2 regions of the Clavibacter phaseoli genome follow, and region 2 is predicted to be linked to the other one. Evidence: predicted binding sites of a transcription regulator. Region 2 holds the regulator's gene; the other holds the start of a gene.
The links. The regulator LexA, encoded in region 2, represses DNA repair genes until DNA is damaged. The targets are predictions, from matches to a motif close to TCGAACANNTGTTCGA.

Region 1 (15,423 bases), 550 kb from region 2:
CACGATCGCGACGTCGAGCTCGCCCCGGATCAGCGCCTCCATCAGGTCGACCGTGAAGCCCTCGCGCACCCGCACCTCGACGTCCGGGTGATGCGCGCGGAACCGCCGGATGCTCTCCACGGGCCCGGTCCGCTCCGCCGGGATCGCGACGGTCGAGTGGACCATGCCGAGGTCGAGCCGCCCCGCGTCCCCGCGGGCGATGCGCGCCACCTCGTCGAGCCCGGCCTCGGCCTGCCGGAGCAGCGCGCGCCCGCGATCCCGCAGCGCGGCGCCGGCCGGCGTGACGGCGACGCTCCGGGAGGTGCGCACGAGCAGCGCCACGCCGAGCCGGCGCTCGAGGCGCTGCACCTGCTGGGAGAGCACCGGCTGGGCGATGCCGAGCTGCTCCGCGGCCCGGCCGAAGTGCCGCTCGTCGGCGACGGCGAGGAAGGAGCGGACGAGGCGGAGGTCGAGATCCATTCACGAACGCTATCGGAGCGACGTCTTCCATATTGGACTCGGCCCGCGGCGGCGGAGATGCTGGATCCATGAGCACGCACGCCGAGAGCCCGTCCGCACCTGCATCCGCCCCGATCGAGATCTCGCCGCTCGTCGACGACGCCGACGCCCGCGCCTTCCGCGCGTTGAACGAGGCCTGGATCACGACGCTGTTCGCGCTCGAGCCCGACGACGAGCGCGTGCTGGCCGACCCGCGCGGCCAGGTCGTCGACCGCGGCGGCGCGGTGCTCCTCGCCCGCGACGGGGACCGCGTCGTGGGATGCGTCGCCCTGATCCCCGAGGGCGACGGCCTGTGGGAGCTCGCGAAGATGGCGGTCGACGCGTCCGTCCGCGGGCGGGGGACCGGGCGGAAGCTGCTCCTCGCCGCGCTCGACGAGGCGCGACGACGGGGAGCGGGCGCCGTGGTGCTCGGCAGCAGCGTCGACCTGCCGGCGGCCGTCCACCTCTACGAGAGCGTGGGGTTCCGGCACGTGCCGCCCGCGGAGGTCGGGCACATGCCCTACGCGCGGGCCAGCGTGTTCATGCGGCACGACCTCGGCGACGGGCCCGGGGCCGAGCGCGACTGACGCGTCTTCGTCAGCGCTCGGCGGGCGCCTCGACGATCCGCGGGTCCGGGAAGGCCGTCTCGACCGCTGGCGCGTCGGTGCCGCGGGCGCGCATCCAGACGAAGAAGCCCGCGAGCGTGAAGGCGCCGTAGAAGACGTACATGAAGGCGGACGCGTAGTAGCCGGCGCTCACGAGCAGCGGCACGCCGACGAGGTCGACGGCCACCCACACGAGCCAGAACTCGACCCAGCCCTTGGCCATGCCGTAGGTGGCGAGGAGCGAGCCGACGAAGATCCAGGCGTCGGCCCACACGGGCTCGTAGGAGCCGAGCGCGCGGAAGACGGGCGTGAGGATCGCGGTGCCGCCGACGAGCGCGACCACGAGCAGGATCCGCTCGCGACCGGACGCCCACTGCGGGACGACGGGCGCGCCGCCGTGCCTGGCCTGCTGCCAGCGGTACCAGCCGTAGACCGACACGGCGATGAACATGACCTGGCGGCCGGCCTGGCCGAGGAGGTTCACGGGGTTCGGCGTGCCGAAGACGGCGCCGAGGAAGACGGTGAACAGGAGCACGTTGCCGACGATGCCGACGGGCCACGCCCACACCTTGCGGCGCATGCCGCCGAGCGCGCTGGCGAGGCCGAAGAGGTTGCCGACGATCTCGCGCCAGAGGATGGTCTGGTCGCCGATGCGGAGCTGCGCGTCGAACAGCCACTCGAGTGCCGCCATGCGGGATCCCTCCGTGCGCCGCGGTCCGGGTGACCTGCGTGCGGGCGCCGTGCGCGGCGCCGATGGGGTGAAGGCGCGGGCGCCCCCGGCTATTCCCCGGGCCGCCCGGCACCCGGCGAGGGGGCGGCCTCAGGCGAACAGGCGCACGTCGAGCTCCTCGTCCGACGCGGTGACGAGCGACCAGCGGCCGCGCGCGTCGACGCTCAGGTCGAACGAGCCGTCGACCCGGCGTGCGCCCGTGGTGAGCGGCACGGCCTCGACGCGCCACATCCGCAGCTCCAGCAGGTGGGCGCTCGCGCCGCGGGGCGCGCGGCCCGTGCGCTGCCACCAGTCGACCCGCGCGATCCACCGCTCGGGCGAGCTCACCACCCCGTAGACCACGCCCCGCCAGGTGAACCGCAGCGGCGATCCGTCGCCCGAGAGCTCGACCTCCACGTCCTCGTCGATCCGCATGGTGCCGCTCCTCTCGCCCGCGCCGGCCGCGCTCCTGCATTCGAACGGATGTTCGAACGTCTGATCCGAGTGTAGGAACGCCCGCCGACATCCACGAGGGGAGCGGGCGGATCCACCTCACCCTCGACCGGAGGCTGAGGGTCGTGTCCGGATCGCGCGCATCGGGCATGGATCGGCGGGTCGCCGCGTTGGCACCAGGGTCCCGAGGGCGGCAGACGCCCCCTCGTCATCGACACCCGAGGAGGGTCCACATGACCGACACCACCACCCGCCCCGCCGGCGCCTCCGGCACCTTCACCATCGGCGGCGACCTGCCCGTCGTCCGGCTCGGCTACGGCACCATGCAGCTGACCGGCGAGGGCGTCTGGGGCGCCCCCGAGGACCCGCAGGAGGCCGTCCGCGTCATCCGGCGCGCCGCCGAGCTCGGCGTCACGTTCTTCGACACCGCCGACTCCTACGGCCCGTTCGTGGCCGAGGAGCTCCTCAAGGAGGCGCTCCACCCGTACGCCGACGACGTCGTCATCGCGACCAAGGGCGGGCTCACGCGCCCCGGCCCCGGCGACTGGCAGCCCGTCGGCCGCCCCGAGTACCTGCGCCAGCAGGCCGAGCTGAGCCTGCGCCACCTCGGCCTCGAGCGCATCGACCTCTACCAGCTGCACCGCATCGACCCGGCCGTGCCGCTCGCCGACCAGATCGGCGTGCTCAAGGACCTGCAGTCCGAGGGCAAGATCCGCCACATCGGGCTCTCCGAGGTGCAGGTCGACGACGTGAAGGCCGCGCGCGAGATCGCCGAGATCGTCTCCGTGCAGAACCTCTTCAACCTCGCCAAGCGCGACGCCGAGCCGCTGCTCGACTACGCCGAGGCCGAGGGCCTCGCCTTCATCCCGTGGTTCCCGCTCGCGACCGGCGAGCTCGCGAAGGACGGCGGCCCGCTCGACGACCTCGCGAAGCAGCACGACGCGCGCGCCTCGCAGCTCGCGCTCGCGTGGCTCCTGCGCCGCTCGCCCGTCATGCTGCCGATCCCCGGCACCAAGTCGGTCGGGCACGTCGAGGACAACATCGCCGCGGCGGGCATCGAGCTCACCGACGACGAGTTCCAGGCGCTCACCGACGCCGTCTGATCCACCCGCACGCAGGAGGGCCCCGCAGGATCGCTCCTGCGGGGCCCTCGTGCGTGGCGCCCTCGTGCGTCGGCCGCGGGCTAGGACCCGATGCGGGTGCCCGAGTCGTCCGCGAGCCCGAGGTCGTCGAGCTGGGCGAGGAGGCTCGCGCCGTCGGGCGCGTAGACCCACGGCACGGAGCTGTCGAGCGCGCGCTTCTCGGCCTTGGCCCGACCGCCCGCGAGCACGGCCTCGCCCGCGCTGAGCTGCCGGATGAGCACGACCTTCACGTTGTCGGGGTGCTGCTCCGCGAACTCGCCGTAGAGGAGCTCGTCGTGCTGGCCGTCGTCGCCCGCGAGGATCCACTTCACGCGCGGGAACTCCTCGGCCAGCCGCTTCAGGTTGAGCCGCTTGTGCTCCATGCCGCTGCGGAACCAGCGGTCGACCGTGGGGCCCCAGTCGGTGAGGAGGATCGGGCCCGGCGGGTACAGGTTCCGCGACAGGAACCGCGTGAGCGTCGGCGCCACGTTCCACGCGCCGGTCGAGAGGTAGAGGACGGGCGCGCCGGCGTGCCGGACGCGCAGCCGCTCGTAGAGCACCGCCATGCCCGGCGTGGGCGTGCGGGCGTGCTCGTCGAGCACGAACGTGTTCCAGGCGGCGAGGAACGGCCGGGGGAGCGCGGTCACCATGACGGTGTCGTCGACGTCGCTGAGGATCCCCGTGCGCACGTCGTCGCCGACGATGAACACGGGCGCCTCGACGGTCTCGGACCCCTCGGACCGGATGCGGATCGTGTGCCAGCCGCTCGGCAGGGTGGCCTCGACGACCTGGTCGACGACGCCGCCGCGGTCGGCCCGCACGTGGTGCTCGGTCCCGTCGATCTCGACGACGACGTCGACGTCGGTGAGCGGCACGCTCGTGAAGCTCCGCCAGCCGCGGACGACCTTGTCGCCGGCCAGCGCGCGCTTGCTCTTCGGGTCGGTGAGGAGGACGCGGCAGAGGACGCGGACCCAGCGGACGGATCCGTAGCCGGCGTAGGGGATGACCGTCGCCTTCAGCCCGCGCTTGCGGGCACGGCCCTCGCGGATCTCGTGGATGCGGTCCTCGATGCGCGCCGCCCGGTGCAGCACGGGTGCGGCGGCCGGTGACTCGAGGAGCGTGCGGGTCGCGTGCTTCTTCTTCTTCGAGGAGGGGGCCACGCGCCCAGTCAACCAGACGCGGGGAGCCGGCCCGTCGTCACACGGGCCGCGCGAGCTCCGCCGTGTCCGGCGCGCCCTGGTCGATCCCGGGGCCGACCTCGTCCATCGCGAGCTCCTCGATCACGTCCTCCGCCTGCGCGGCGACGGCCCGCACCAGGTCGGGGGAGCCCTCGGCCGTGGGATCGAGCCACTCCTCGACGACGTCCGGGGAGAGCACGACGGGCATGCGCTCCGCGAGCGCCTCCACCGTGCCGGCCGCCGGCCGGGTGAGCACCGCGCAGCTGAGCACCCAGCGGGCCGGGTCGTCGGCGGCGCGCGCGGGATCCCGCCACCACTCGTACAGCGCGGCGAGGAGGACCGTGCCCTCGCCCGCGCCGACGAGGTAGGGGGTGCGCAGGCCGTCGTCGGTCTCGTGGTGCTCGTAGTAGCCCGTGACGGGGATCGCCGCGCGCCGGGACACGAGCGCCTGCAGGAGCTCCGGCCGGGAGGCGAGCTGCTCGGCGGGGACCTCGGCGAGGGGCGGGCCCTGGTCAGGCCCCGGGGATCCCGCGGGCACGAGCCCCCACCGCGCGGACTCGAGGCGCCGCACGGGCACCTGGTCCTCGGTGTCGCCCTCGGCCCGGCGCGGCAGCGTGTCGACGACGACCGCGACGCGCCCGCCGGGGACGATGCGCCAGGAGGGCGCGGGGACGGCGTCGCCCGCGTGATCCACGTCGAGCAGCCCGACCAGGTCGTCGGCGGTCGTGGCCCGGGCGAGGATGCGCGTCATGCCCTCCATCCTGGCGGACGCGTCCGACGCCGACCGACGCCAGCGAGCCATCCGGGGACTGTCCGCGGAAGCCCCATTTGTTACGAAGTGGCGACAGCGGACGACCCGGTGCGACCGTTCCGGCGCCGGCGTGGTTCGCTGGAGGACCTGGCAAGTGTCGATTCGTAGCGCATACGAGGAATGAGCCACCATGATCGAGTTCCACCACGTCCGCAAGCAGTACCCGGACGGCACGCTCGCGATCGAGGACTTCAGCCTCGTCGTCCCCTCGCAGACCACCACGGTCCTCGTCGGATCCTCGGGCTGCGGCAAGACGACCCTCATGCGGATGATCAACCGGATGGTCGAGCCCACCTCGGGTCGCATCGAGATCGACGGCACCGACATCGCGTCGCAGGACGCCGTGAAGCTCCGCCGCAGCATCGGCTACGTGATGCAGAACTCCGGCCTCCTGCCGCACCGCAAGGTCGTCGACAACATCGCGACCGTGCCGCGGCTCACCGGTGTCGACAAGCGGACGGCGCGCGAGGGCGCCCTCAAGCTCATGGACACCGTGGGCCTCGACCGCTCGATGGCCGACCGCTACCCGTCCCAGCTCTCCGGCGGCCAGCAGCAGCGCGTCGGCGTCGCCCGCGGCCTCGCCGTCGACCCGAACATCCTGCTCATGGACGAGCCGTTCGGCGCCGTCGACCCGCTCGTGCGGGACGACCTGCAGAAGGAGCTCATCCGCCTGCGCACCGAGCTCGACAAGACCGTCGTCTTCGTGACGCACGACATCGACGAGGCGTTCCTGCTCGGCGACCAGGTCGTGATCCTCGAGAAGGGCGGCCGCATCGCCCAGCAGGGCACCCCGCAGGAGATCCTCTCCAATCCGGCGAACGACTTCGTCCGCGACTTCGTGGGCGCCGACAAGGGCAAGCGCGCGCTGCACGTCGAGGACACCGGCACGGGACAGGTGCTCGTCGACCGCGACGGCCGGCTGGTGGGCGTGCTCGACGACGAGGGGCGCGCCGCCGCCCGATCCGCATCCGCTCCGACCGAGGCGGGGGCCGCGCACGCCCCCGGTGCCCCGGCGCAGGGTGCGGGACCCGCGTGAACTGGGTCATCGCCAACTTCGGCACGGTGCTCGACCTCGCCGTGACGCACATCTCCCTGGCCGCGCCGCCCATCATCGTGGGCCTCCTGCTCTCGCTCCCGTTCGGCTGGCTGGCCAACCGCTACCGGCCGGTCCGCGGACCCCTGCTGACGCTCGGCGGGATCCTCTACACGATCCCGTCGCTGCCCCTGCTGATCGCGATCCCCGTCATCATCGGCACCACGATCATCGACCCGGCGAACGTGGTCGTCGCGCTCACGATCTACGCGTTCGCGCTGCTCGTGCGCATCACCTCCGATGCCCTGGCCGCCGTCCCCGCGGACGTGAAGCAGTCGGCGACGGCGATGGGCTACTCCGGCTGGGCGCGCTTCTGGCGCGTCGAGCTGCCGCTCGCGGGACCCGTGCTTCTCGCCGGTCTCCGCGTCATCTCCGTCAGCACGGTGAGCATGGTCACCGTCGGCGCGCTGACCGGGATCCAGAGCCTCGGCACGATGATCCTCAGCGGGTACCGGCGCTCCTTCTACACGGAGATCCTCACGGGCGTGGTCGGCATCCTCCTGCTGGCGCTCGCCTTCGACCTCATCCTCCTGCTCGCCGGCCGCCTCCTCATGCCGTGGGCCTCGGCGACGTCCACCCCGACGCGGCGTCGCACGCGCCGCGCCCTGCTCGCCACCGAGGGAGGCGCCTCGTGAGCTTCTTCGTCGACGCGTTCGCGATCATCCTCGATCCGTCCCGGTGGACCGGGACCGGTGGCTTCGCCGTCGCCCTGCGCGACCACCTCTGGTACACGTTCCTGTCGATCGCGCTCGCCTCGATCGTCGCCGTGCCCGCCGGCCTGTACATCGGCCACACCGGCAAGGGGCGCAACCTCGCCGTCGGGTTCTCCGGAGGCCTGCGTGCCCTGCCCACGCTCGGCGTGCTGGTGCTCCTCGGCCTGTACTTCGGCATCGGGCTGACCGGCCCGATCGTGACCTTCGCGATCCTCGGCATCCCGCCTCTGCTCGCCGGCGTGTACGCGGGCGTCCAGGCCGTCGACCGCGCGACCATCGACGCGGCGCGCGCCGTCGGGCTGACGGAGTGGCAGATCCTCGGCCGCGTCGAGATCCCGCTCGCGCTGCCGCTCATCATCAGCGGGTTCCGCGCGTCGACGCTCCAGGTGATCAGCACCGTCACGCTCGGGGCCTACCTCGGGCTCACCGGCCTCGGTCCGTACATCTTCACCGGACTCACGACGCGGAACTTCCCGCTCATGCTCACCGGCGCGATCCTCGTGACCGCGCTGGCGCTCGTCGTCGACGCGGTCTTCGCGATCGTCCAGCGCGCCGTCGTCCCCCGCGGCGTCGTCGCCGCGTCGGGACGCACCCCCGACTCACCGCGGGCCTCGTCGAGGCCCGCGGTCAGCACCACTCCCTGAAAGGAACACAGCACATGACCCACAGCATCACCCGCCGGCTCCTCGTCGGCACCGTCGCGCTGGGCACCGCGATGGCCCTCGCCGGCTGCTCGTCCGGCGATCCCCTCGACACCTCGGGCGGCTCGGCCTCGGCCGCGCCCACCGACACGATCTCCGTCGGCTCCGCCGCCTTCGGCGAGAACGTCATCCTCGCCGAGGTCTACGCGCAGGCCCTCGAGGCCAACGACGTGAAGGTCACGCGCAACCTGCAGATCGGCGAGCGCGAGGTCTACCTCAAGGCGCTCGAGGAGGGGTCCATCGACCTCATCCCCGAGTACACGGGCAACCTGCTCTCGGCGTACGACACGGAGTCCACCGCGACCTCGAGCGACGACGTGTACGCCGCGCTCGGCGACGCCCTGCCGGACGGCTTCGAGGTGCTCGACGAGTCGCCCGCCGAGGACAAGGACTCCTACAACGTCACGAAGGAGTACTCGGAGACGAACGGCGTCACGAGCCTCTCCGACCTGAAGGGCAAGGGCGTCCGCGTCGGCGGCGGCGCGGTGCTGGGCGAGCGCGAGTACGGGATCCCCGGCCTCACGGGCACCTACGGCATCGACGCGAGCCTCGTCACCATCGAGGACCAGGGCGGCCCCAACACCGTCAAGGCGCTCCTCGACGGCCAGGTCGACATGGCGAACATCTACTCGACCACGCCGTCGATCCTCGACAACGGCTTCGTGACGCTGGAGGACCCCGAGAACCTCATCAAGGCGCAGAACGTCGTGCCGCTCGTCAACACGGCGAAGATGAACCCGGACGTCACCGCGATCCTCGACAAGGTGTCGGCCGCGCTGACCACCGAGGACCTCACCGAGATGAACCGCCGCAACCAGGGCGACGAGAAGGCCGAGCCGGCCGCGATCGCCGCCGACTGGCTGAAGGAGAAGGCCCTCTTCTAGAGGCGCCGACCGGGCGGAGACGCCCGGCACCCGCGAGGGGTCGACGCGCGAGCGCCGGCCCCTCGCGCCGTCGGTGCCCGGCCCGGGCACGACGGAGCATGATGGATCGACCGCACACGACCTTTCCCGACGGCAGGAGCCCGCGCATGGCCAAGAAGAAGTCCCCGACCGGAGAGGTCAGCGTCCTCGGCGCCGTGACCACGGTCGCCCGCGAGGTCCGCAAGCACAAGACGGTCGCCGAGTCGGCGCCGCACGGCCAGGGCGCGAACATCCCGCCCGCCCCCAAGCGCAGCCCCGAGGAGCTGAAGCGCGACATCCGCGCCGGGCGCGACGAGCTCGCGCGCACCGTCCGCGAGCTCGAGACGGCGCTCGACGTGCCGGCCCGCGCGTCCGAGCTCAAGGCCGACGCCTCTGCCCGCGCCCGCGCCCTCCGCGACGACGTCACCACGCGCGTCCGCACGACCGGCCGGGACGTCGCGCGCCGCACGCGCGCGTTCACGAAGGAGGACCCGGCCGTGGCCGCGTCGATCGGCGCGGGCGCGGTCGCCGTCGTCATCGCGATCGGCGCCGCGGTCGTCTCCGGCGGCCGACGCTGATCCCCTCGATCCGCTCCATCGCCACGGCGGTGCCGCCGACCGTCCTCGCCCAGGACGGCGTACGCGACCTCTTCGGCAGCCAGCCGGAGCTCGGGCGCCTCGGCACGCGGCTCGTGTCGGCGGCCTTCGGCGCGTCCGGCATCCGCACGCGCCACACGGTGCTCCGCGAGCTCGGCACGGCGCCGGGGATGGCGGGAGCCGACGCGCCGGTCGACGCGGACGACGGCGAGCCCGTCTTCTACGACCGGGCGAGCGGGCGGATCCTCACGCCGGGGACCGGCGCCCGCAACGACGCGTACATCCGCGAGGCCCCCGCCCTGCTGCTCGGCGCGGCGCGGCAGGCGCTCGACGAGGCCGACGGCGTCGAGGCGGCGGACGTCACGCACGTCGTCACCGTCTCCTGCACGGGCTTCTACGCGCCCGGCCCCGACTACGCCGTCGTGCGCGGACTCGGGCTCGGCGCCGCCACCCAGCGCTTCCACCTCGGCTTCATGGGCTGCTACGGCGCGTTCCCCGCGCTCCGCATGGCCGCCCAGTTCTGCGCGGCCGACCCCGACGCCGTCGTCCTCGTGGTCTGCGTGGAGCTCTGCTCGCTGCACCTGCACTCCTCGGGCGACGCCGACACGATCGTCGCCTCCTCCGTCTTCGGGGACGGGGCCGCGGCCGCCGTCGTCACCGCGCGGCCCGCGCCCGCCGGATCCACCGTCCTCGACCTCGACGCGTTCGAGACCGTCCTGACGCCCGTGGGCGAGGACGACATGGCGTGGACCATCGGCGACCAGGGCTTCGACATGATCCTGTCGAGCTACGTGCCGAAGATCATCGACGAGCACATCACGGGCGCCCTCGTGCCGCTGTGGGCCCAGGTGCCCGCGCTCGCGGGCGTCGCGCCCGGCGCGATCGAGGACTGGGCCATCCACCCGGGCGGCCGCAGCATCCTCGACCGCGTGGAGGACCGGCTGGACCTCGCGCCCGCGCAGCTCGCCGCCTCGCGGTCGACGCTCGCGGAGGTCGGCAACATGTCGAGCGCGACGGTGCTGTTCGTGCTCCGGCGGATCCTGCACCGGACGCCGCCCGCCGACGTGCCCGGCCGGCCGGACGTCGCGGAGTCCGCACCCGCCCCGGCGACCGGGCCCGGCGCGGGACGCGTGTGCGCCATGGCGTTCGGGCCCGGCCTCACGGTCGAGACCGCGCTCATGACCCGCCGGACCGCCTGATGGACCTCTCGCGGCGCGACGCCGGGCTCACCGAGCTCATGGACGACCCGGACTGCGATCCCGTCGCACTCGACCGCACCTACGCGCGGTTCGGCATCGTCAACCGCGTGGTCGCCGGATGGCGCGGGGTCTACCGGTCGCGGATCCGCCCGCTCCTGTCCGCGGAGCGGGAGACGACGCTCCTCGACATCGGCTCCGGCGGCGGCGACGTGCCGCTCGCCCTCGCGCGGTGGGCCCGGCGCGACGGGCTGCGGCTGCGCGTGACGGGCACCGACCCGGATCCGCGCGCCGCCGCCTTCGCGGGCGCCCGGCCGCGCGACCCCGACGTCGAGTTCGTCGCCGCGTCGAGCGGGGACCTCGTCGCCGCGGGCCGCCGGTTCGACCTCGTGACGAGCAACCACGTGCTCCACCACCTCGACGAGGCCGCGTTCGACGCGCTGCTGGCCGACTCCGCCGCGCTCGCCCCGCGCGCGATCCACGGCGACATCGCGCGCGGCCGCATCGCCTACGCGCTCTACGGCCCCGCCTCCCGGCTCGTCGCGCGCGGCTCCTTCGTGCACGTCGACGGGCTCCGGTCGATCCGGCGCAGCTGGACGCCCGTCGAGCTCGCCCTCCGCGTGCCCGCCGGCTGGCGCGTCGAGGGGGCCGTGCCGTTCCGCGTGCTCGTCGTCCGCGACCCGTCGGCGGGCCGCGCCGGCCCCGTCGGGCGCCCGGGCCGATGACGCGCGTCGACGCGCTGGTCGTGGGCGGCGGGCCCGTCGGGATCCACCTCGCCGCGCTCCTCGCGCAGGCCGGGCTCGACGTGCGGGTGTGGGAGGCGCGGACGGCGCCGGCCCTGCTGTCGCGGGCCATCGGGATCCACGCGCCGTCGCTCGACGCGTTCGACCGGCTCGGCGTCGCGGACGAGATGGTCGCCCAGGCGGTCCTCGTCCGGACGGGCATCGCGATGGGCCCCCGCGGGGAGCTCGGGCGCGTCTCGTTCGCCGGGGTCTCGACCACGCACCCGTACGTCGCGGCGCTGCCGCAGTGGCGCACCGAGGCGATCCTCGCCGCGCGACTGGCCGCCCTCGCGCGGGACGCGCTGCGGCGCGGGGTGACGCTCACGGCGCTCGACGCGGATCCCGTCGGGCTGCCGGGCGGCGTCGTCCGCGCGACGGGCGAGGACGCCGACGGAGCGTCCGTCGAGGTCACCGCGTCCCTCGTCATCGGCGCGGACGGCCCGCGCGGCGCGGTCCGCGGGCTCCTCGGGATCGGCGTCGACGAGCGCCCCCTGCCCGACCGCTTCCTCATGGGCGACGCGCCCGACCGCACCAACGGCGGCGACGACGCGGTCGTCACGCTGCACCCGGACGGCGTCGTCGAGTCCTTCCCGCTGCCGGGCGGTCTGCGCCGCTTCGTCGTGGGCCTCCGCGACGGGGAGCGCGACGGGGATCCCGCCAACGTGCTCGCTCGCGCGGTGGGGGAGCGCACCGGGCACGACGTGTCGGCCTCGGAGCTGGATCCCGTCAGCGGCTTCGGCGTGCGTCGGCGCCTCGCGCGCCGCATGGTCGCCGGACGCGGCGTCCTCATCGGCGACGCGGCCCACGAGATCAGCCCCATCGGCGGGCAGGGCATGAACCTGGGCTGGCTCGACGCGGACGCCCTCGCGCCGATCCTCGTGGACGCCGTCCGCGGGCGCGGGGGCGTGCCGGATGCCACGCGCCTCGCCCGCTGGGAGCGCGACCGGCTCGCCAGCGCGCGCCGCGCCGCCGTCCAGTCGGAGATCAACACGGCGCTCGGGCGTCCCGTCCGCGGGCTCACCCGGATCGTGCGCGATGCGGGGCTGCGCGCGGTGCTCGCCTCGCCCGCCGCGGCCGGTCTGGCCTCCGTCTACGCCATGGGGCGGGACGCGGGCGCGCGCGTCAGGTGAGGCGGGTGGCGTTCAGCGCGATCTGGGCGACGAGCAGCAGCGACGCCGCCATGATCAGCTGGAACAGCAGGCGCCCCGGCGGCCGGGTGACGACGCGCACGGCACCCCACGCGGCGATGCCCAGCGTGACGACGAGCCCCGCGACCGCGAGCGGCGTGATCGCGTGCGCCGGATCCGCGAGCACCGGGCCCACGGCGACGATGACCGCACCCAGCGCGAGCGCCCCGAACGCCACCAGCCCGGACGGCACGCGCCCCAGGCGGTGCGGCAGGCCGCGGACGCCCGTGCGCGCGTCGTCCTCGAGGTCGGGCAGCACGTTGGTGAAGTGGATGGAGACGCCGAGCACCGCGCCCGTCGCGACGGCCCACGCGGCGGCGAGCGCGGGATCCTCGGCGCCGAGCGCGACGACCGTCGGCAGGATCCCGAAGGCCACGACGAAGGGCACCACGCTCGCCGCGGTGCGCTTCAGCCCGGCGTTGTATGCCCAGCCGGCGCCCACGAGCACGACGTGCGCCAGCAGGAAGGCGGGCCCGAGCGCGGCGGACGCGACGAGGCAGGCCGCCGCCGTCGCGAGGGCGGCCGCCCGCACCTGGCCGACCGTGATCTCCCCGCGCGCGACGGGCTTGTCGGCCCGCGCGACGCTGCGGTCGCGCTCGGCGTCGATCCAGTCGTTGGAGAGCCCGATGGACAGCTGCCCGAGGAGCACGGCCAGCGCCACGGCGACGACGCGCCCGACCCCGTAGCCGAGCGCGACCGCGAGGCCCGCGGCCAGCACCGTCACGGTGGCCGTCGGCCCCGGGTGCGAGGAGAGGGCGAGGAGCCGGAGCCGGCGGATCACGCGAGCGTCAGCGCGTAGCAGCGGGAGCCCTCGGAGTCGGCGTAGGCGCCGAAGCGGGGGATCTCGGTCCAGCCCTCCCGGGCGTAGAACCGCATCGCGTCGGGCTGCTCGGGTCCGGTCTCGAGCACGAGGTCGACCACGCCGAGCCCGCGGGCCGCCTCCTCGAGCGCGCGGAGGAGGGCCGTCGCGACGCCCGTGCCGCGGACGGCGGGCACCACGTACATGCGCTTGAGCTCCGCCCAGGGCGTCCCGTCGCCGCGGTCGCCGAGCGGGCGGATCCCGCCGCAGCCGACGGGCGTCCCGTCCCCGTCGCGCGCGACGAGGAAGGCGGCCATGTCGGCGGCCGTGGGCTTCGTGCCCGGCTCCGTGTCGCCGCCGTAGCGGAGGTCGAGCTCGGCGCGCTGGGCGGCGCGGAGGGCGGTGGCGTCGTCGTCGTCCCACGCGACCCGCGCGATGGTGAGGTCCATGCGTCGATCCTGCCGCACGGACCGGAGCCTCCTGACCGCTCCGCTACCCTGCTGGCATGAGGATCCGCCCCGCCGAGCCCCGTGACGTCGACGACCTGCTGGAGATCCGCAACGACGCGATCCTGCACGGCACCGCCCTCTGGACCGAGGAGCCGGTCGACCGCGCCGAGCGCGAGGCGTGGTTCCGCGAGACGGCGGAGGCGGGAGAGCCGATCCTCGTCGCCGAGGTCGATGGCGCGTTCGCGGGCTACGGCACCTACGGCCCCTGGCGGCGCATGTCCGGCTACCGGTTCTCCGTCGAGGACTCGGTCTACGTCCGCGACGCCTTCCAGGGGCAGGGCATCGGCCGCGCGCTCGTCGAGGCGGTCGTCGAGCACGCGCGCGCCGCCGGCAAGCGCGCCGTGTTCGCGGACATCGAGGCCGGCAACACGGGCTCCATCCGCCTGCACGAGCGGCTCGGGTTCCGGCAGGTGGGGCTGCTGCCCGGCATCGGCTGGAAGTTCGGCCGGCCGCTCGACCTCGCGATCCTGCACCTGCCGCTCGTCGACGACGGGGACGCGCAGCAGGACGGGCACGGCGGCGCGGGGCGCTGATCCCCGCGAGCCGATCCGCACGGCGGACGGTCGAGAGGCCCGGCACGGGGCGCGGGAACGCCACGGGTGCCGGGCCTCTCCGGTGATCACGGTCCTTCGGGGGACGGGCGATCTCCGTGGTCCGGGAGCCGTCCGGTCCGGGGGGAGTGGACGGACGTGCTCGTCGGGTTGCGAGCGCCAGGCCCAAGGGGGGGGGTAAGGGCCGTGCGCTCATGGACGACTCTAGCGGGTCCCCCTTTATGCGGACACGCGGACATGGCCCCAGAAGGAGGGGCGTCGCCGGGGGACAGAGGCGGCGGGACCGCCCGGGTCAGTCCTGGGACTCGTCGAGCTCGCGTCCGCCGACCGCGACCACGGCGTCGCGGAGCGCGTGGAAGTTGTCGACCGTGAGGCCGTTGCGGAGGAGGTACGGCTCCACGCCGCCGCGGCCGGCCAGCGAGTGCAGCGCCTGGATGACGGGCGCGGGATCCCCGTCGACCGCGTGCTGCGCGGCGTCGCGGACGTCGAGACCGCCCGCCACGAGCGCGAGCGCGACGACGAGGGCGTCCTCGGTCGAGGCGGCGCGGGCGTCGTAGCGCACAGCGGGATCCCCGGCCTGGAGCCGGTCGGCCGCCTCGGCGACCCGCGCCGTCAGGTGCGCGCCCTCGGCCACGAGCAGGGCGACGAAGGCCGAGGCGGGGGCGCCGACGGCGGACGCGCCGGCCAGGGGAGCGGAGGCGAGGTGGTCGGGAGCCGAGGAGGCGGGAGCGGGTGAGGTCATGGCGGCGGCCCTTCGGTCGACGTGCGCGGTGCGGGTGGGAGCGGTGCCGGATCCGGATGCCGACGGCGGGTGCGGAGCCGGTGCCGGCCCCGCGCGTGGGCGCACCGGGTCGACGCCGATCCGGATGCGTGATCCGACCCTCGCCCGGCCGGGTGAACGGCCGGTGTCGCGTGCACCGCCGGGCGGCCAACGCGACGCGGCCGGGACCCGCGCGCCGGGCTCGCGCGGATCGTCTACAAGTCGTAGAATCAAGGCGTCGCGATGGAGCACACCACCCGCATGATCCGCCCTCCACAGG
Region 2 (15,423 bases):
GCGGACGACGAGGGGCCTAGCGGCCGAGGAGCTTCTTGGCGACCTTCATGTCGGCCTTGGCCAGCGGCTGGTCCTGGTTGAGTCGCGCCTTGCGCCCGGAGGACTTGACCTCGAGGTTGTGCCGCATGCCCGCCTGCTGCTTCATGATCTTGCCGGTGCCGGTGACCTTGAAACGCTTCTTGGCACCCGAGTGGGTCTTCTGCTTAGGCATTGTTCTCTTCTCTCGCTTCTCGAGCGCTCGCCTTGGTGGCGTCGCGCTTCGCGTTGGCCTCGGCCTTGGCCTCGGACTTGTTCTTGTGCGGTCCGATGACCATGACCATGTTGCGGCCGTCGATCGTGGGGGTGGACTCGACGCTGCCGAACTCGGCGACGTCCTCCGCGAACATCTTGAGCAGTCGCACGCCCTGGTCCGGACGCGACTGCTCGCGCCCGCGGAACAGGATCATGGCCTTGACCTTGTCGCCGTCCTGCAGGAAGCCCTCGGCGCGCTTGCGCTTGGTCTCGTAGTCGTGCTTGTCGATCTTCAGGCGGAAGCGCACCTCCTTGAGGATGGTGTTCGCCTGGTTGCGACGCGCTTCCTTGGCCTTCTGCGCGGCCTCGTACTTGAACTTGCCGTAGTCCATGATCTTCGCCACGGGGGGCTTGGAATTGGGCGCGACCTCGACGAGGTCGAGGTCGGCTTCCTGCGCGAGCCGGAGTGCGACGTCGATGGATACGACGCCGACCTGCTCGCCTGCTGGGCCAACGAGGCGAACCTCGGGAACTCGGATTCGATCGTTGGTACGGGGATCGCTGATGGACTGCTCCTATTCGTGTCTTCGGGTGGCCCGGCGGCTCTCGGGGAGCCGCTCGGATTCGAGACGAGGAGGGTTCTTCACCAGGGTGCGACGGATCCGTCGTACTCGGCAACACGCCCTTTCCCCGCGTGTGCGGGGCTCCCGTCGTGCGGTCCCGGTGAGGGGCCCTTCGGACGGGGGAGCGAAATCGACCCGGTAACCTATGGAGGCGGTCAAGCGCGGGTGGGAGATCAATCCTCTTTCGAACCGGGGCTGTGACAGCCCCGGAGCCGTCGATCAGCATAGCAGACGCCGACCCCGCCCCGGAAGGGCGGGCCACGACGGGCTCCCGCCGCCTCCGCCGCCATCCGGCACCGCCACCCAGCCCGAGGACAGACATGACCGACCAGACCCAGCCCGACCCCGCGTCCGCAGGACCGGCCGACTCCCACGTGCACCGCTTCGAGGAGCCCGCCGCGACCGGCGCCGGCGCCGGCGCCGGCGCCGCGGGTGTCGCCGACGACGACACGGCGGACTTCGTCGCCGACCAGTACGCGCGCGACATCGCGGAGGTCTCCGCCGTCGAGGTCATCACGACGACGGCCGTCCACCTCATGAGCGCCGCCGCCGTGAAGTGCGGGCTCGCCGACGACCCCGCCACGCAGACCGACCTCGCCGAGGCGCGGAAGCTCATCATCTCGCTCGCGGGCCTCGTCACCGCCGCGTCGCCGGAGCTCGGCGACCAGCACGCGCGCAGCCTGCGCGACGGACTCCGGTCCCTGCAGCTCGCCTTCCGAGAGGCCTCGCCCTACCCCGACGCCGTCGGCAAGGGACCGGGCGAGAAGTACACCGGGCCGGTCTCCTAGAGCACCGGCCTCGCACGTCGCGCCCGGCGCCGCCTCGGCGGTGGAGCGCGGCTCGTGCCTCAGCGGGCCGAGGTGATCCGGAGACCCATGCTGTCGACCCGGTCCGCGAGCACCGCGCTCCGGGACCACTCCCCCTGCAGCCGAGCGAGCAACGCGTCGAGCGCCGGGCGGTCGAGGCCGTCGACGAGCTCCAGCTCGATCGTCAGCTCCGGGCCCTCGAGGCGCGCGCGCGGATCGCCCGGCGCGGTGCTCAGCGCCACGACCGCCGGCTCCTCGACGACGCTCGCCTCCAGCGCCGCGACGACCTCGGGATCCTCGGGGCTCGGGATCCACGGCAGCGACCGCGCGACCGCCCAGACGGCGGGCCGGCGCAGCACGAACTCGGTGTCCGACATCGGGTCGACGACCACGAGGTCGGTCTCCTCGCTCGCGGCGGCCAGCGCCACGCGGACGGCGTCGGCGGGCACCGGCCGGGCCTTCGCGTTCCACCTGCCCATCGCGGCGACGGACGTGAAGACCGGCATCACGGTGCGCCCGTCGGGTCCGGCCACCGTGATGATCGACAGCTCGGCGCTCTTGTCGGCCTTCAGCCCGTGGGCTCCCTCGCCCTCCTCGCCGAGGCGCGCCACGAGCGGGATCAGCAGGCGCGCGTCGCGGAGCGCGTCCACCACCACGGCTGGGCCGACCTCACCGCGACCGTGGCGTGCGAGCGCGTCGGCGAGGGCGGGCGGCGCGGAGCCGTCGTCGTCCGGGAAGGGCGTGGGCTCGAACGACCGGCCGGCCCAGGGCGTCCCGGCCGAGTCGGCGTGCGGAGCGGATCCGGTCATCGATCCCCGGCGACGTCGAGCGCCTCGCCGAGCGTGAAGGCGCCGGCGTACAGGGCCTTGCCGACGATGGCCCCCTCGAGGCCGAGCGGGACGAGCTCGCGGAGCGCCTGGATGTCGTCGAGGCTCGACACCCCGCCGGAGGCGACGACCGGGCGCTCGGTGCGCTCGAGGACGTCGCGGAGGAGCTGGAGGTTCGGGCCCTGGAGCGTGCCGTCCTTGGTGACGTCGGTGACGACGTAGCGCGCGCATCCGGCGTCCTCGAGCCGCTCGAGCACCTCCCAGATGTCGCCGCCGTCCTGGGTCCAGCCGCGCGCAGAGAGCGTGCGCCCCCGGACGTCGAGCCCGACCGCCACGGCCTCGCCGTGCTGCGCGATGACGCTGGCGGCCCACTCGGGGTTCTCCAGCGCAGCCGTGCCCAGGTTGATGCGCGTCGCGCCGCTCTCCAGCGCCACGTCGAGCGACCGGTCGTCGCGGATGCCGCCGGACAGCTCGATCTGCACGCCGTCGATGGCGCGGATCACGCGGGAGATGACCGACAGGTTGTCGCCCCGGCCGAACGCGGCGTCGAGGTCGACGAGGTGCAGCCACTCGGCGCCCTGCTCGGCCCAGTCCCGGGCCGCGTCGACGGGATCGCCGTAGCCGGTCTCGGTGCCGGCCGCGCCCTGCGTGAGGCGGACGGCCTGGCCGCCCGCCACGTCGACGGCGGGCAGGAGGGTCAGGCGGGGGGTGCTGGTGAACTCGCTCATGGGGCCTTCCATCGTTCGGGCGTTCGGGCGGGGCCGTCGGCGACGGCGGATGCGGATGCGGGCGTCAGGCGGCGCGGAGGGTGCCGAGCCAGTTCGCGAGCAGCCGGATCCCGGCCGCCCCCGACTTCTCGGGGTGGAACTGCGTGGCGGTGAGGGGGCCGTTCTCGACCGCGGCGACGAAGCGCTCGCCGTGCGTCGCCCACGTCACGCGGGGCGCCGGCAGCGGCGGGAGCGGGTCGATGCCCCACGTGCGCGCGGCGTAGGAGTGCACGAAGTAGAAGCGCTCGTCCTCGAGGCCCGCGAACAGCGCGGACCCCTCGGGCACCTCGACGGTGTTCCAGCCCATGTGCGGCAGCACGTCCGACTCGATGCGGTCGACCGTGCCCGGCCACTCCCCCAGGCCCGCGACGTCGACGTCGCGCTCGACGCCGCGGTCGAACATGACCTGCATGCCCACGCAGATGCCGAGCACCGGGCGGCCGCCGGCGAGGCGGCGGTCGACGACGCGGTCGCCGCCGGCCGCCCGCAACGCGGTCATGACGGCCGAGAACGCGCCGACGCCGGGGACGAGGAGCCCGTCGGCCTCGTGCGCCCGCTTCGGGTCGCCCGTCAGCTCGACGTCCGCGCCGGCCAGCTCGAGCGCCTTGACCGCGGAGTGGACGTTGCCGCTCCCGTAGTCGAGGACGACGACGGAGGGCCGCGTCACAGCGCGCCCTTGGTGGACGGGATGCCGGAGACGCGCGGGTCGAGCTCCTTGGCGAGGCGGAACGCGCGCGCGAAGGACTTGAACTCCGCCTCGGCGATGTGGTGCGGGTCGCGCCCGCCGAGCACGGTGACGTGCACGGTCAGGCCGGCGTGGAAGGTGATGGCCTCGAAGACGTGGCGGACCATGGATCCGGTGAAGTGACCGCCGATGAGGTGCATCTCGAAGCCGGCGGGCTCGCCCGAGTGCACGAGGAACGGACGGCCGGAGATGTCGACGACCGACTGCACCAGGGCCTCGTCGAGCGGGACGAGCGCGTCGCCGAAGCGGGCGATGCCGGACTTGTCGCCGAGCGCCTCGCGGATGGCCTGCCCGAGCACGATCCCCACGTCCTCCACGGTGTGGTGCACGTCGATGTGCGTGTCGCCCGTGGCGGTGACCTTCAGGTCGGTGAGCGAGTGCTTCGCGAACGCGGTGAGCATGTGATCGTAGAACGGGACCGAGGTGCTGATCTCGGAGGCACCGGTGCCGTCGAGGTCGAGCTGGAGGTCGATGCGGGACTCGCTGGTCTGCCGCGTGACGTGCGCGGTGCGCGCGAGGGTGCTCATGGGTCCCATGCTACCGATCGCATCCCGTCGTACCGCCGCGCTCCCGGCCGCCACCGGGAGCGACGACGGACCCCGTGCGCGCTCGCCGCGCAGACGCGGCGGCGCGGGTTCAGTGGGCGTACTGGGCGGGGACGGCGAGCTGCTGGCCGGCCGCGACATCCGACGAGGGGAGGCGGTTGAGGTCGACGACCGACGCGATGACGTCGCGCGGGTCGGCCGACGGCGCGATCTCCTCGGCGAGGTCCCAGAGGGACTCGCCGCTCGACACGGTGACGTACTCGAACGCGGTGCCCGACGCGTCCTTCGACGCGACGGCCGCGCCGCCGTTGAGGGCGACGAGCCCGGCGCCGAGCGCGAGCGGGGTCGCGACGAGCGCGGTGAGGACGACGCGGCCCCGGCGCGTGATGCGCAGGCGCGTGCGGGGCGCGACGGCGGCCTCCGCGACGGGTGCGACGGCGGAGGCGGTGGTTCCGGGGGTGGTGGCTGCGGTGTTCATGGTGACCTCTCGTGCGAGACGGTGGGGCGTCGGCGCGACGCGCTCGGCGGTGCAGTGCGGTACGGCATGCGATGCGGGTCGGGCAGCTCGCACCCGGCTCTCGGCCGGGAGAGCCGGGTGCGAAGCTGTGTTCCGAACATACATTCGAAACCAGCCCTCCGCAAGCCCTCATCGCCTCGATCCGGCCCCCAGGCGCGCGACACGCTCGAACAGGTGTTTGTACGAGGTGCCCCGGCTGGATACAGTTTCGAGTGCCTGGTGTCCATTCCACCGGGCACCACCGACATCGCCCCCGCGAGGGCGTCGGCCCGCCGGGTCGACCGCCCCGCGGCGGCGTCGGCGACGAGAGGCGGGCCGTGGCATGACGGACGAGCGAGCGGCGGGAGGCGGCGCGACGAGGCGCCGCAAGAGCCTCAGCGACAAGCAGATCTCGATCCTGGAGTTCATCCAGCGCACCATCGCCGGCCAGGGCTACCCGCCGAGCATGCGCGAGATCGGCGACGCCGTGGGCCTCGCGTCGCTCTCGAGCGTCACCCACCAGCTCAACCAGCTCGAGCTCTCCGGCTACCTCCGTCGCGACCCGAACCGGCCGCGCGCCCTCGAGGTGCTCATCGACCTGCCGGGCACCGGCGCCGCGGAGAGCGGAGAGCCGTCGACGCCCGTGGGCGACGCCGCCATGGTGCCCATGGTCGGCCGCATCGCCGCCGGCATCCCCATCACCGCGGAGCAGATGGTCGAGGAGGTCTTCCCCCTCCCCCGCCAGCTCGTCGGCAAGGGCGACCTCTTCATGCTCCGCGTCGTCGGCGACTCCATGATCGACGCGGCGATCTGCGACGGCGACTGGGTGGTCGTCCGCCAGCAGAAGACCGCGGAGAACGGCGACATCGTCGCCGCCATGCTCGACGACGAGGCGACGGTCAAGGTGTTCCGCCAGCGCGACGGCCACACGTGGCTGCTCCCCCGCAACAGCGCCTTCGAGCCGATCCTCGGCGACTTCGCCGAGGTCGTCGGCAAGGTCGTGGCGGTCATGCGCTCGGTCTGATCCCCGCGCACGACGCACGAGAGCGGCCGGTCCCCCAGTGGGCCGGCCGCTCTCGTGCGCGCGGTGCGCGGTGGTGCGGCGCGGATCAGACCGCGGGGACCACCGAGTACGCCTGGACCTGCGCCTGCTGCTCGGCCGTCACGAGCGCGCGCACGCGCGTGCCCTCCTCGACGTACGCGGTCTCGAGGACCTTCGCCCCGTCGTGGAGCATCGCGACGATCTCGCCGTGCTCGAAGGGCACCAGGAGGTCGACCTCGATGGTCGGCTGCGGGAGCAGCTCCGCGATGCGGCGACGCAGCTCCTCGACGCCCTCGCCCGTGCGGGCCGACACGAAGACGCCCTGCGGGGCGAGGCCGCGCAGGACCACGCGGTCGCCGTCCGAGGCGAGGTCGCTCTTGTTGAACACGACGATCTCCGGGATGGACGAGGCGTCCACCTCCGCGATGACCTCGTGCACGGTCGCGAGCTGCGCCGCGGGATCCGGGTGCGAGGCGTCGACGACGTGCACGAGCACGTCGGAGTCGGCGAGCTCCTCCAGCGTCGAGCGGAACGCCTCGACCAGCTGGTGCGGCAGGTTCCGCACGAAGCCGACGGTGTCGGCCAGCGTGTAGAGCTGGCCCTGATCCGTCTCCGTCTTTCGCACGGTCGCGTCGAGCGTCGCGAACAGCGCGTTCTCGACGAGCACGCCCGCCTTCGTCACCCGATTGAGCAGCGACGACTTCCCGGCGTTGGTGTAGCCGACGATCGCGACCGAGGGCACCGAGTGCCGGTCGCGGTTGGCGCGCTTGGTGTCGCGGGCGGGCTTCATCGCGGCGATCTGCTTGCGGAGGCGCGCCATGCGCGTGTTGATGCGCCGGCGGTCGAGCTCGATCTTCGTCTCACCGGGTCCGCGCGATCCCATGCCCGCGCCCGCGCCGCCGACCTGGCCACCCGCCTGGCGCGACATCGAGTCGCCCCATCCGCGGAGGCGCGGGAGGAGGTACTGCAGCTGGGCGAGCTCGACCTGCGCCTTGCCCTCGCGGCTCTTGGCGTGCTGGCTGAAGATGTCGAGGATCACGGCGGTGCGGTCGATGACCTTCACCTTCACCACGTCCTCGAGCGCGCGCCGCTGGCTCGGGGCGAGCTCGGTGTCGGCGATGACGGTGTCTGCGCCGACCGCCGCGACCAGCGCGCGCAGCTCCTCGGCCTTGCCGCGGCCGAAGTAGGTGCTCGGATCCGGCGTGGGGCGGCGCTGCAGCAGGCCGTCGAGGACGACCGCGCCCGCGGTCTCCGCGAGGGCCGCGAGCTCGCGCATGCTGTTCTCGGCGTCGTCGACGGACCCCTGCGAGTACACGCCGATGAGCACGACGTTCTCGAGTCGCAGCTGCCGGTACTCGACCTCGGTGACGTCCTCGAGCTCGGTGGAGAGGCCGGGGACGCGGCGCAGCGCCTGCCGGTCGGCGCGCTCGCTCTGGTCGCCGTCCGAGCCCTGCTCGGTGTCGGGGGCCGCGGACAGCGCCTGCGCGCCGGACCCGCGGAAGAGGGCGTAGCCGGCGGACCGGTCATCCGCCCGGGCGAGGACGCGCGCGACGACGTCGTCCCGGTCGGTGTTCTCGGTGGACGTCGTCGTCGTGTCCGCGGGCTCGTGGTCGTGCTCGTCGTGCGTGATCATGTGCTCCCATCGTAGCGTCGGCGTCCGGTATCGTCCCGGTATGGCCGACGCGCACTACTTCTCCTCGTCGCCGGCCGGACCCCTGCGCACCCGCACGATCACGGTCGAGCTGGGCGGACGGACGGTCGACGTCGAGACCGCCGGCGGTGTCTTCAGCCCCGAGCACGTCGACCAGGGCACCCTGGTGCTGCTGCGCAACGTCCCCGCGCCCCCTGCCGAGGGGCATCTGCTGGACGTGGGCTGCGGCTGGGGTCCCGTGGCGCTCGATCTCGCGATGCGATCGCCGTCGGCCACCGTGTGGGCGGTCGACGTGAACGAGCGGGCGCTCGAGCTGACGCGGGCGAACGCCCGGTCCCTCGGTCTCGAGAACCTCAACGCCGTGCTGCCCGAGGATGTTCCCGCCGGCCTCCCCTTCGCCACCGTGTGGTCGAACCCGCCGATCCGCGTCGGCAAGGAGGCGCTGCACGGGATCCTGCTCGACTGGATGCCCCGCCTCGCGCCGGACGCGGACGCCTGGCTCGTCGTGCAGCGCAACCTCGGATCCGACTCGCTGCAGCGCTGGCTGGTCGACTCCCTGCCCGCGGGCCTCGAGACGACGCGCGCGGCGTCCGACAAGGGCTTCCGGGTCCTCCGCGTGCACCGCGGCGCGGACTCCTAGGCCATCCTCCGCCGCCGGTCGCCGCGTCCCGGGGTGGGACGAGCGGATCAGGCCAGCGCCACGACCCCGTCGAACACCAGCTCAGCGGGACCCGAGAGGCCGACGTGCTCGCCGTCCTCGGTCGGGAACATCCGCACGCCGAGCACGCCGCCCGGGACCTGCACGCGCCACTGGTGCGGTGCGGCAGCACCCGCCCAGTGCCGCGTCGCGAGGGCCGCGGCCGCGGCGCCCGTGCCGCAGCTCAGCGTCTCGCCGCTGCCGCGCTCGTGGACGCGCATGGTGATGTGGCCCACGCCGTCCACGACGAGCGGATCCGCGGGCACCACGAGCTCGACGTTCGCGCCGTCGGCGGGCTCCGGATCCAGCTGCGGGACGAAGGCGAGGTCCGCCTCAGCGAGCTCGTCCTCGCTCGACAGCGCGACCACCACGTGCGGGTTGCCCACGTCGATGCCGAGGCCCGGACGCGCGACCTGCAGGTCCTTGGCGCGCACGAGCGGCTCGCCGCCCGCCAGCGCCCAGCGGCCGAGGTCGACCTGGAAGCCGGATCCGCTGCGCTGCACGTCCCGGACGCCGGCGCGGGTGCCGATCGGGATCGTGCGGCCAGGGGGCAGCTCGATGAGCCCGTTCTCGATGAGGAAGAGGGTGAAGACGCGGATGCCGTTCCCGCACATCTCGGCGGGGCTGCCGTCGACGTTGCGGTAGTCCATGAACCACTCGGCGTCCGGGTCTTCGTCGAGGGCCGCGCGGCCCTCGGGGATGCGGCTGGAGAGCACCGCGCGGATCGTGCCGTCGGCGCCGATGCCGAAGTGGCGGTCGCAGAGCGCCTGCACCTGGGTGTCGGTCAGGTCGATCTCGCCCGCGGGATCCGCGAACAGCACGAAGTCGTTGCCCGTGCCCTGGCCCTTGGTGAACTGCAGGTCTGCCATCCCGCCAGCCTACGGGCGCGTCGCCGGAAGAGCGTCGAGCGCGTGCTCGAGCAGGCGGTCGTCGCGGGCGTCGAGCCGGACGGCGTCCGCGTAGCGGCCGAACCACGAGACCTGGCGTCGCGCGTACCGTCGGGTGAGCGCGCGGGTCTCCTCCACCGCCTGCTCCTCGGTCAGCTCCCCCGCGAGCTGCCTGGCCGCCTGCGCGTAGCCGATGGCACGGGAGGCGGTGACGCCGTCGGCGAGCCCGGCGGGCAACAGCCCCGCGACCTCGTCCACGAGCCCGTCCTCCCACATGCCGGACACGCGGGCGTCGAGCCGCGGCACGAGCTCCTCGCGCGGCAGCGTGAGCGCCAGGATCCGCGCGGGATGCCACGGCTGCGGCTCGGCGGACGCGCGCTCCGGCTGCGGGCCCGCCATCTCGACGACCTCCAGCGCCCGCACGAGGCGCCTCCCGTTCTGCGCGCCGATCCGCTCGGCCGCGACCGGATCGAGGTCGCGGAGGCGCCGGTGCAGCATGCCCGGGCCGGTCGCCGCGAGCTCCTGCTCGAGGCGCTGCCGGATCTCGGGATCGGTCCCGGGGAAGTCGTAGTCGAAGAGCACCGACGAGACGTAGAGGCCGGATCCGCCGACGAGGACCGGGACCGCCCCGCGCTCGAGGATCCCGCTGATCACCCCGCGCGCCTCCTCCTGGTAGGCGGCGACGGTCGCCTCCGCGGTCACGTCGAGGACGTCGAGCATGTGGTGCGGCACGCCGCGCCGCTCGGCCTCGGGCAGCTTCGCCGTGCCGATGTCCATGCCCCGGTAGAGCTGCATGGCGTCCGCGTTGACGATCTCCGCCGCGCGGCCCTCGGACCGCAGCCGGTCCGCGATGTCGAGGGACAGGGCGGACTTGCCGGTGCCGGTGGCGCCGACGACCGCGACGATCGGGGTCACGCGCGGTGTCGCGGGTGCGCGGATCCGTCGCCGGCCGCCGTGGGCACGCGGAGCGAGGGCAGCCCGAGCGAGACGCGCGGCGCCCCGCCGGCGCTTGATCCCGCGCCCGCCTGCGGCGTCGGCACGCCGCAGGAGTCGGCCTGCGCGCGCTCCCACGCGTCGCCGGCGCGGGTGCGGCGGATGCGCAGCGGAGCGCCGTCCGCCGAGTCCGCGATGAGGTGGAACGGCGCCGCGCGGGTGATCTCGACCTCGACCGCGTCGCCGGGGCGCGGCTCGCCGCTTCCCTCCGGGACGTCGAGGTGGACGAGGCGGCCGTCCTGCGCACGCCCGGTGACCCGGCGGGTGTCGCCGTCCTTCCGGCCCTCGTGCGCGCTCACCAGCACCTCGACCGTGCGGCCGACCACGCGCTGGTTCTCTTCGTGGCTGATGCGCTCCTGCAGCGCGGTGAGGCGCCCGTACCGCTCCTTCACGACGTCGGCGGGCACCTGCTCCTCCATCGTCGCGGCGGGAGTCCCCGGGCGGATGGAGTACTGGAACGTGAACGCGGACGAGAAGCGGGCCGCCTCGACGACGCGGAGGGTCTCTCGGAAGTCCTCCTCCGTCTCGCCGGGGAACCCGACGATGATGTCGGTCGTGATGGCCGCGTCGGGGATGCGCGTGCGCACCCGGTCGAGGATCCCGAGGAAGCGCTCGGACCGGTAGGAGCGGCGCATGGCCTTGAGGATCCGGTCGGATCCCGACTGCAGCGGCATGTGCAGCTGCGGCATGACCGCCGGCGTCTCGGCCATCGCGTCGATGACGTCGTCCGTGAAGGCGGCCGGGTGGGGGCTCGTGAAGCGGATGCGCTCCAGCCCCTCGATGGCGCCGGCGGCCCGCAGCAGCTTCCCGAACGCCTGCCGGTCGCCGAACTCGACGCCGTAGGAGTTGACGTTCTGGCCGAGCAGCGTGACCTCGACCGCGCCGTCGTCGACGAGGGCCTGGATCTCGGCGAGGATGTCCCCCGGCCGTCGGTCCTTCTCCTTGCCGCGGAGGGCCGGCACGATGCAGAACGTGCAGGTGTTGTTGCAGCCGACGGAGATGGACACCCATCCGCTCGCGATCTCGTCGCGCTTGGTGGGCAGCGTGGACGGGAAGGTCTCGAGGCTCTCGAGGATCTCGAGCTGCGCCTCGCCGTTGTGCCGTGCGCGCTCGAGCAGCGTCGGCAGCGCGCCCATGTTGTGCGTGCCGAAGACGACGTCGACCCATGGCGCCCTCTCGAGGACGGTCGCGCGGTCCTTCTGCGCGAGGCACCCGCCGACGGCGATCTGCATGCCCTCGTGCCGGCGCTTGACCCCGGCGAGGTGCCCGAGGTTGCCGTAGAGCTTGTTGTCCGCGTTCTCGCGGACCGCGCACGTGTTGATGACGACGATGTCCGCCTCGGCGCCCTCGGCCGAGACGTACCCGGCGGCCTCGAGCGAGCCAGTGAGCCGCTCCGAGTCGTGGACGTTCATCTGGCAGCCGTAGGTGCGGACCTCGTACGTCCGGGGCCGGTCGGCTGCGGGCGGGGCGACGCGGACGTGCTCGGCGACGGTGCTCATGATGAATCGATCCTACGTGCGGGGACGCCTCGCGCCACCCGGCCGTCCGCTCAGCGGAAGCGCACGCGGGACGAGCCGCGCCGGGTGGCGAGCGCCGCCTTGGCCGCGTCGCGCACGAGGCCGCCCCCGTAGCCGCGACGCATGAGGAAGGACGTGAGACGGCGCTCGGCCGTCTCGTCGTCGTAGGACGAGAGCTGCCCCACCCGCTTCATGGCGACCTCGGTGGCGCGTGCGAGCTCGTCGTCCGGCTGCTCGGCCATGGCCTCCTCGATGACGAGCGGGTCGAGCTTGCGGCGGCGCATCTCCATCTCGACCGACCGACGGCCGAGCCCCTTGCGATCCAGGTGCGTGTGCAGGATCTGCTCCGCCAGCGCGGCCTCGTCGATGTACTGCAGGGACACGTAGCGGGCGAGCGTCTCCTCCGCGATGTCCGGGTCGATCTCCGCGCCGTCGAGCACCTCGCGGGCCTCGGCGAGGGAGAGCCCGCGACCGCGCAGCCGGTTGGCGAGGACGTTGTCCGCCCGCCGCCGCTGGCGCTCGGGCGTGCGCTCGGCGGCGCGCTCCTCCTCGGCCTCCGCCTCGCGGCGCTCGTCCTCGACGCGGTCCTCCTCGAGGCGGATCATGTCCTGCCGGTACGCCTCGTCCTGCTCCGCCTTGGCGCGCGCGAGCTCGGCACGCTCCTGCTCGGCGCGCCATGCGGCCGGGGTCGAGTCGTCCGCGGTGTCGGCCTCGGCCGGTGCCGTCTCCGGGAACGCGCCGACCACGTCGCCGGACGCTCGCGCCGCTGCCTGGGCCTCGGCCTCCGCGAGGACGCGCCGCGCCTCCGCGATGCGCTCCTGCGCGGCGAGGGCACGGCCCGCCTCCGACTCGTCCACCGCCGCGCCGATCGTGACGATGCCGTCCACCTCCGTGACCGACCGGCCTCGCGCGGGGTGCGTCGGCTCGACCCGGCGCGCGGGCGGCTCCTCGACGGGCGCCGGGGGCTCGACGAGCGGACGAGCCGCTGCACGACGCGAACGCCGGTCGGCGAGGGAGGCGACGGGGGCGATCTCGTCGGGCCCGGGGCCCGTGCCCTGCTCGCCCTCGGAGGGGAATCTGACCATGGTGCTTCCGTCCTCAGGAGGCCCGTCGGCGGATCACGCGCTGCGTGGCCCGCCGACGGGTCCGGTGTCGTGCGGGGGCGGGGTGCGTCGTGGGACGCACCCCGCCGAGTGGGCGCCGGGTCAGGCGCTCTTGCGTGCGGACGCCTTGGGCGCCGCCGCGGCGACGGGAGCCGGGGCGGCCTCGGCCGCAGCGGCCGCGTCGGCGTTCGGGTCCTTCACCAGGCCGAGCTTGACCTTGATCTTCTGCTCGATCTCGGCGGCGATCTCCGGGTTGTTCAGGAGGTGCTTGCGCGAGTTCTCCTTGCCCTGGCCGAGCTGGTCGCCGTCGTAGGTGTACCAGGCGCCCGACTTGCGGACGATCTCGTGCTCGACGCCGAAGTCGATGAGGCTGCCCTCGCGGGAGATGCCGGTGCCGTAGAGGATGTCGAACTCCGCCTGCTTGAAGGGCGGCGCCATCTTGTTCTTGACGACCTTGACGCGCGTGCGGTTGCCGACCGCGTCGGTGCCGTCCTTCAGCGTCTCGATGCGGCGGATGTCGAGGCGGACCGACGCGTAGAACTTCAGCGCCTTGCCACCCGCGGTGGTCTCCGGGCTGCCGAAGAACACGCCGATCTTCTCGCGCAGCTGGTTGATGAAGATCATGGTGGTCTGCGTCTGGTTGAGCCCGCCGGTGAGCTTGCGGAGCGCCTGCGACATGAGGCGCGCCTGGAGTCCCACGTGGGAGTCGCCCATCTCGCCCTCGATCTCCGCGCGCGGCACGAGGGCGGCGACGGAGTCGATGACGACGAGGTCGATGGATCCGGAGCGCACGAGCATGTCGGCGATCTCGAGGGCCTGCTCGCCCGTGTCGGGCTGGGAGACGAGGAGCGCGTCGATGTCGACGCCGAGCTTCTTCGCGTACTCCGGGTCGAGCGCGTGCTCCGCGTCGATGAAGGCCGCGATGCCGCCGGCGCGCTGCGCGTTGGCGATGGCGTGCAGCGTCAGCGTGGTCTTTCCCGAGGACTCCGGGCCGTAGATCTCGACGATGCGGCCACGCGGGAGCCCGCCGATGCCGAGGGCCACGTCCAGCGCGACGGACCCGGTGGGGATGACGGCGACGGGCGCGCGCTCGTCGCTGCCCAGTCGCATGACCGAGCCCTTGCCGAACTGCCGGTCGATCTGCGCGAGCGCGGTCTCGAGGGACTTCTCGCGGTCTGCCGATGATGCCATGGGGTGCTCCTCGTGTCGAAGGTGGGTTGCCTGCAGGCTGTCGCTCCGCTCCCGCTGGCCGCGGGGTCCGGTGCCGACAAGGCGACGGGTGATCTCCGCGAGGTGCACGTTATGCGGCGCCGCCGACATCGCTGCCGGAGGGGCCGGACCTGTGCAGTCCGCGCTTCGAATCGCTCCTGTGGGGAGACTACGCGCGTTCGAAGGGATATTCGAACGACGCGCCGCGTGTCGTCAGCGGATCCGGAGCGCGTCGGGGGACGGAGGGCGTCAGACGCGCGGCTCGGGGACCCCGGCGCCGTTCCAGCGCGAGCGCGGCACGTCCTGGGCGCGGCAGAGGGCGAGCCAGACGTCGCGGGCGGGCGTGCCGTCCTTGAGCGCCTGCGCGGACGTGCGCCCGCCGAGCTCGCCGAGCACGAGGTCCGCGACGAGCACCGGCCCGTAGCCGGCGCCGAACTCGTCGGAGACGGCCCGCTGGAACTCGCTCAATCGCATGCCGACCACGCTACCCGCTGCCGCCTGGACGACGACGCCCCGCCCGTCGCGAGGACGGGCGGGGCGGGAGGTCGTGGGGAGGGTCAGCGCGCGACGAGGTCGCTGTCGAATCCGGCGACGAGGTCGTCCGGGATGGTGTCGGGGATGGGGTTGAGGCCCTCGATGACGGCGAGGCGGTCGCCGACCTCGCGCATGATGACGGAGATGGGGGTGTCGAGCGCGTCGGCGACGGACGCGAGGATCTCGCTCGACGCCTCCTTCTGGCCCCGCTCGACCTCGCTGAGGTAGCCGAGCGCGACGCTGGCCTTGCTGGCGACCTGGCGGAGCGTGCGCCCCTTCTGCAGGCGGAAGTCCCGAAGGACGTCGCCGATCTCCTGACGGACTAGAACCACGGGAGCCTCCTCGTTGCGCCTGGTGCCTGATCGAACCGGAGGTCCGGGGCTGATGGGTGAGCATCTGGCCGAGGACTCAGGCTAAGCAGGGGCACTGGGCGTTGCTTGTGAACGTGATTACGACAACGCGGGAGCCGCATCAGATGTTCCCGGCGGGCTCGAGCGCCTCGACGAGGGCCGCGAGCGCCGCGTGGACGACGCCCGCGCGGACCGCCTGGCGGTCCCCGTCGAGGTGCAGCGCGATGGCGCGCGAGTCGCCGTCGATGGACAGGCCGACGAAGGCCGTGCCGGGTCGCTGCCCGTCCTGCGGGTCCGGACCCGCGGCTCCCGTCGTGGAGACGCCGACGTCCGCGGGGCGCCCGTCGATCGCGCACGCCTGGCGCACGCCGCGCGCCATCTGCCGGGCGACGTCGGGGTG

Region 1: a site for LexA is predicted at 2,267-2,282, ahead of FGI33_RS05645 (DUF6504 family protein). Genes of this name have one in related genera too.

The regions. Positions count from the first base shown of each region.
Region 1 is NZ_CP040786.1:1,197,849-1,213,271, reverse strand. Features, by position in the region: gene FGI33_RS05660 (LysR substrate-binding domain-containing protein) at 1-459, opposite strand, end outside; gene FGI33_RS05655 (GNAT family N-acetyltransferase) at 528-1,064, shown strand; gene pnuC (nicotinamide riboside transporter PnuC) at 1,075-1,773, opposite strand; gene FGI33_RS05645 (DUF6504 family protein) at 1,903-2,226, opposite strand; gene FGI33_RS05640 (aldo/keto reductase) at 2,478-3,347, shown strand; gene FGI33_RS05635 (App1 family protein) at 3,428-4,525, opposite strand; gene FGI33_RS05630 (SOS response-associated peptidase) at 4,563-5,294, opposite strand; gene FGI33_RS05625 (ABC transporter ATP-binding protein) at 5,485-6,390, shown strand; gene FGI33_RS05620 (ABC transporter permease) at 6,387-7,082, shown strand; gene FGI33_RS05615 (ABC transporter permease) at 7,079-7,804, shown strand; gene FGI33_RS05610 (ABC transporter substrate-binding protein) at 7,819-8,745, shown strand; gene FGI33_RS05605 (DUF3618 domain-containing protein) at 8,892-9,341, shown strand; gene FGI33_RS05600 (type III polyketide synthase) at 9,338-10,558, shown strand; gene FGI33_RS05595 (class I SAM-dependent methyltransferase) at 10,558-11,280, shown strand; gene FGI33_RS05585 (FAD-dependent oxidoreductase) at 11,277-12,467, shown strand; gene FGI33_RS05580 (UbiA family prenyltransferase) at 12,460-13,305, opposite strand; gene FGI33_RS05575 (GNAT family N-acetyltransferase) at 13,302-13,772, opposite strand; gene FGI33_RS05570 (GNAT family N-acetyltransferase) at 13,829-14,365, shown strand; gene FGI33_RS05565 (hypothetical protein) at 14,676-15,125, opposite strand.
Region 2 is NZ_CP040786.1:650,413-665,835, reverse strand. Features, by position in the region: gene rpmI (50S ribosomal protein L35) at 17-211, opposite strand; gene infC (translation initiation factor IF-3) at 204-797, opposite strand; gene FGI33_RS03105 (DUF1844 domain-containing protein) at 1,175-1,642, shown strand; gene FGI33_RS03100 (SseB family protein) at 1,702-2,469, opposite strand; gene priA (bifunctional 1-(5-phosphoribosyl)-5-((5-phosphoribosylamino)methylideneamino)imidazole-4-carboxamide isomerase/phosphoribosylanthranilate isomerase PriA) at 2,466-3,215, opposite strand; gene hisH (imidazole glycerol phosphate synthase subunit HisH) at 3,280-3,921, opposite strand; gene hisB (imidazoleglycerol-phosphate dehydratase HisB) at 3,918-4,526, opposite strand; gene FGI33_RS03080 (LysM peptidoglycan-binding domain-containing protein) at 4,636-5,022, opposite strand; gene lexA (transcriptional repressor LexA) at 5,384-6,064, shown strand; gene hflX (GTPase HflX) at 6,150-7,715, opposite strand; gene FGI33_RS03065 (class I SAM-dependent methyltransferase) at 7,756-8,373, shown strand; gene dapF (diaminopimelate epimerase) at 8,421-9,299, opposite strand; gene miaA (tRNA (adenosine(37)-N6)-dimethylallyltransferase MiaA) at 9,309-10,232, opposite strand; gene miaB (tRNA (N6-isopentenyl adenosine(37)-C2)-methylthiotransferase MiaB) at 10,229-11,809, opposite strand; gene FGI33_RS03045 (regulatory protein RecX) at 11,860-12,912, opposite strand; gene recA (recombinase RecA) at 13,033-14,121, opposite strand; gene FGI33_RS03035 (DUF3046 domain-containing protein) at 14,389-14,613, opposite strand; gene FGI33_RS03030 (helix-turn-helix domain-containing protein) at 14,697-15,005, opposite strand; gene FGI33_RS03025 (CinA family protein) at 15,145-15,423, opposite strand, start outside.